Regions from separate parts of the Leeuwenhoekiella sp. LLG6367-2.1 genome, predicted to be linked through region 2. Evidence: riboswitches for the same ligand, from Rfam matches in the RefSeq annotation. Region 2 holds a riboswitch; the other holds the start of a gene.

Region 1 (2,205 bases), 1.3 Mb from region 2:
AGATACGCAAACTTTATAATTTGTATAGGGTAAATACCATCCCCAAAGTTGACCGTTATTTAAAGGAACGTGGTTAATATAACCAGGTAATTCTTCAGATGAGATTGCGTTAGAAAAAGGAATTTGATCCTGAAGCAATTTCTTTTCATAGTCTAAAATATCTTCCTGATTCTTATGAGCCCAGATTTCATTTTTTATAAATGTGTAGCCTGTGACAGTATCTTTGTCGAGAAGGATAATTCTGAATATTTTGAAATTGAAAAGGTACTTTAAATTCCTGCTTACCACAGTACTCAAATCTTCAAGGTTATCAACCCTGCTGAGACTTCCAGAAAATTTAGAAAAGGCCTCGTAGGCAATGCGGTACTTTGCGGCAGCTAGATTCAAAAAAAAAGTATTAGGCTTGAGCTTCCATCAACTCATTGTCAATCTTAATTCCTGCAACATCTGCCAGAGTATTGAGCATATTTACAAGATCTGCTTGAGCCATTAACTCCTGTATTTCTGAATCATCAAAACCAGCCTGACGCAGTTGTTCAAAATCCTGATCGGTAATTTGATCGTGGTTTAAAGCAGCTTTGGTTACAATTTTAATTGCCGTACGATAACTTTCTGGTATTAACGGACTTTCTAAATCATTAGTAACTCTAAAGTTTTCGTTTTCACTAATCATCGCACTCATACTGTCTGCAAAAATACCGTGAGCTTGAGCGCAGTATTCACAGTTACGTTCTTTAGATACGTTATAGATGATTAATTGCTTCAATACATTAGGAATATCTCCCTGCATTAAAGTAGATTTTAACTTAGCCCAATTTCCTTTTAGTAAAAGTGGATTTGCACCCTGACATTTAATCCAGTTGAGTACAAATGGTATTTGTAACGTTCTTTTTGTATCGTCATATATTGCTTTAACTTCTTCTGAAGCCTCTTCATAAGAAACAATTTTAAAGCGGGAATTTGAGAGCGTATTGTTGCTAATCATAGATGGGTAAATGGTTTTATTAAGATAGTGAATTTGGGGTCACAAAATTAGTTTAAAATAGTGCTTATACAATCTTGATTATCAATAAAATGTATAATTTTAGAAAATATTAACTCCTTGTTTCTGACATTTAAACTGCTAAATAACTCTCTTTAGCGCAATTATTATTTCGTTATTTTAATTAATGATGAATATTAGTTGTTTAAAATTTATGTATTCTCAAGTTGTTTTATAATCTTTGCAGCCGAGTTCATTATTTATTTAAGTTATCAAGAAAGGCAGAGGGATTAGACCCATTGAAGCCTTAGCAACCCTCCCCTGGAGAAGGTGCTACGTTCTACTCTTTTGATTAAGGGATAGATAACAAAAAAACAAGCCATTCTGGCTTTCCGTTTTATATTCTTGATACTTTATTTATTGCAGGTCTCTCTATTCAGAGAGCGATTGATCAATGAGCTTTTTTAAAGTTTAAAAAAGTATGAGTCAGAATAAACTATATACCGTTTTACAAGAGAGAATTCTAGTTCTTGATGGTGCCATGGGCACTATGTTACAGCGCTACAAATTTTCAGAAGAAGATTTTCGGGGAGAACGATTTAAAAATTGGGAAAGCCCGGTTCAAGGCAACAATGACTTGCTAAGTTTAACCCAGCCCGAAGCCATCGCAGCTGTACACGCTAAATATTTTGAAGCAGGTGCAGATATTGTAGAGACAAACACCTTTAGCGGTACAACTATAGCCATGGCAGATTATGGGATGGAATCTCTTGTGTATGATTTAAATTATGAATCAGCTAAAATAGCCAAATCAGTAGCAGATAAGTTTACGGCAAGTGAGCCTAACAAACCCCGATTTGTAGCAGGAGCAATGGGACCTACAAATAAGACAGCAAGTATGTCTCCAGATGTGAATGATCCCGGATATAGAGCTATTTCTTTTGATGAATTACGTATAGCCTATAAACAACAAGCCGAAGCACTGGTTGATGGGGGTGTTGATATACTTCTAGTAGAAACCATATTTGATACACTTAACGCTAAAGCTGCTTTATTTGCAATTGAAGAACTAAAAGAAGAACGAGATATTGAAATTCCGGTGATGGTGAGTGGTACGATTACCGATGCTTCAGGGCGTACGTTATCTGGACAAACAGCCGAAGCTTTTTTAATATCTATAGGTCATATGCCACTACTTTCTGTTGGTTTTAATTGTGCTTTAG
Region 2 (2,205 bases):
TTTACCTATTGTCTTGACCAAAATTTTCTGAGGCCGTTTTGCCAGCGCAATATTTTAAAAGGATTAAGACTTGAAATTAATATTGAAAATTAAACTTCTATTAAAACTAATTTTTTAGTTATTTGAACTAAGTCTTTTCAGGATTAATAACTAACCCCAAATATCAATACTCCGTTTTATCTTCTTTCTTCGTCCATTCCTGAAATGGTTTTATAGCAACCTCCGGAGCTAATTGTTCAAATGGGATGCTGCGTTTTTCGTAAGGTAATGGTATTTCCTCGTAAATAAAGGCATCGTCAAAACCTATGTTAGCTGCGTCTTTTTGGCTGCTTCCGTAGTACACTTTTTCAGGTCTCGCCCAGTAGATCGCACCCAGGCACATTGGACAAGGTTCGCAGGAAGTATAAATTGTACAGCCATCCAGTTGGAACGAATTCAAATTTTTACATGCGTCACGTATAGCAGTAACTTCTGCATGTGCGGTAGGATCATTTGTAGAAGTTACTTTATTATTTCCTTTACCTATAATTTTTCCGTCTTTAACAATCACACAACCAAAGGGACCACCTTCATTATTTTGCATTCCGCGTAGAGCTGCATTCACAGCTTCTAGCATAAAATCTTCATTGCTCATTTAATCTCGTTTTAGGCAAATATACGCGCAATTGTATTTTTAGATCTAATCACTTCCCTCCTAGTCTTCCCAATATTTCACGTTTACTGTAGAAAACTAAATTTTAACTTTTAATATACTTTTATTCAATTTTCCCGTATTACTTTTGCCGCCTTAAATTAATTATCCAGAATCTCATAAGGGAGATAGCAACCTGCAATAACAAGCAAGGTGCTAAAATAGATAAGCCAATTACTTGGAAAAAATGTTAACGCATAAGTCTATGTAATTTTTGCTATTTCCTTTTTGAGTACAAAATTGTAAAATGGCAGAACTCAAGATTATCCCAAAATTCTCAGCACTAATTCCTCTATTTGTATTTGTATTTACCTTTCTTGGTGTAGGTATTTATCAAAATGATTTCTATGCACTTCCCGCTCCTATCGCCGTTATTGTAGGCATTGTTGTGGCATTTATACTATTTAGACAATCTATAAATGAAAAGATTGACATCTTACTAAAAGGCTGCGGAGACGATAAAATTTTGACGATGTGTTTAATTTATTTACTCGCTGGTGCTTTTGCTGCAATTACAAATGCTACGGGTAGTGTAGATGCTATTGTAAATATGGGACTCGATTATATTGCGATTGAGTATATCTACGTAGGTATTTTTGTGATTGCCGGCTTTCTTTCGGTTTCTACAGGAACTTCTGTAGGCGCTATTGTTGCCCTCGCTCCTATTGTGGTAGGTTTTGCAGCCAGCAGTGATGCGGAGCTCGCTATACTTTCGGGCGCATTGCTGGGTGGTAGTATGTTTGGGGATAACTTATCGGTTATATCAGACACTACTATAGCAGCCACACAATCTCTGGGAACTAAAATGAGTGATAAATTTAAGCAGAATATAAAAATTGCGGTTCCGGCTGCTGTAGGGACGCTTGCAATTTTAATCTATCAGGGAATTGATCTTACCGGAGCAGCAGCAAACACTACCGATTATAATTATGACGTGATTAAAATTCTACCTTATATTCTAGTAATTGCGCTTTCGATAGTAGGTCTTAATGTCTTTATAACCCTATTTCTAGGCGTTATTGCCGCAGGAGTTCTAGGTATAGGTTATGGAGATTTTACACTTATAGAGTCTACTAAAATCGCTTACGAAGGTTTTACTAATATGACCGAAATATTCTTGCTTTCACTTCTTACTGGAGGTCTTGCTGCTTTAGTAGCAAGTAATGGCGGCATCGAATTTATTCTGGTAACTATTAAGAAGCTTATTAAAAACAAAAAAACGGCACAACTGGGGATTGCTGCTTTGGTGAGTTCGATAAATATGGCGATTGCAAACAATACGGTGTCTATCATTATTGCCGGTCCTATCGCAAAAACTATTAATGACGAGTACCACTTAGATAACAAAAAAACAGCTTCTATTCTCGATATTTTTGCCTGTATTATACAAGGTCTCTTGCCCTACGGAGCGCAGGTATTAATGATATTGAGTTTTGCAAAAGGAACGCTTAATTATCTGGATTTAATGGCAAATACCTGGTATTTACTTTTATTACTGCTATATACGTTACTTT

The links. A riboswitch is a leader RNA that binds a small molecule or an ion and turns the genes downstream of it on or off. The one in region 2 is predicted to bind S-adenosylmethionine.
Region 1: linked by a shared signal. The riboswitch ahead of ABVM53_RS04785 (homocysteine S-methyltransferase family protein) and the one ahead of ABVM53_RS14390 (Na+/H+ antiporter NhaC family protein) in region 2 are both predicted to bind S-adenosylmethionine.

What each region holds. Positions count from the first base shown of each region.
Region 1 is NZ_CP159331.1:1,046,590-1,048,794, reverse strand. Features, by position in the region: gene ABVM53_RS04795 (hypothetical protein) at 1-387, opposite strand, end outside; gene ABVM53_RS04790 (carboxymuconolactone decarboxylase family protein) at 398-985, opposite strand; SAM riboswitch class I at 1,249-1,352, shown strand; gene ABVM53_RS04785 (homocysteine S-methyltransferase family protein) at 1,464-2,205, shown strand, end outside.
Region 2 is NZ_CP159331.1:3,236,994-3,239,198, forward strand. Features, by position in the region: gene ABVM53_RS14385 (nucleoside deaminase) at 164-634, opposite strand; SAM-I-IV-variant riboswitch at 792-889, shown strand; gene ABVM53_RS14390 (Na+/H+ antiporter NhaC family protein) at 939-2,205, shown strand, end outside.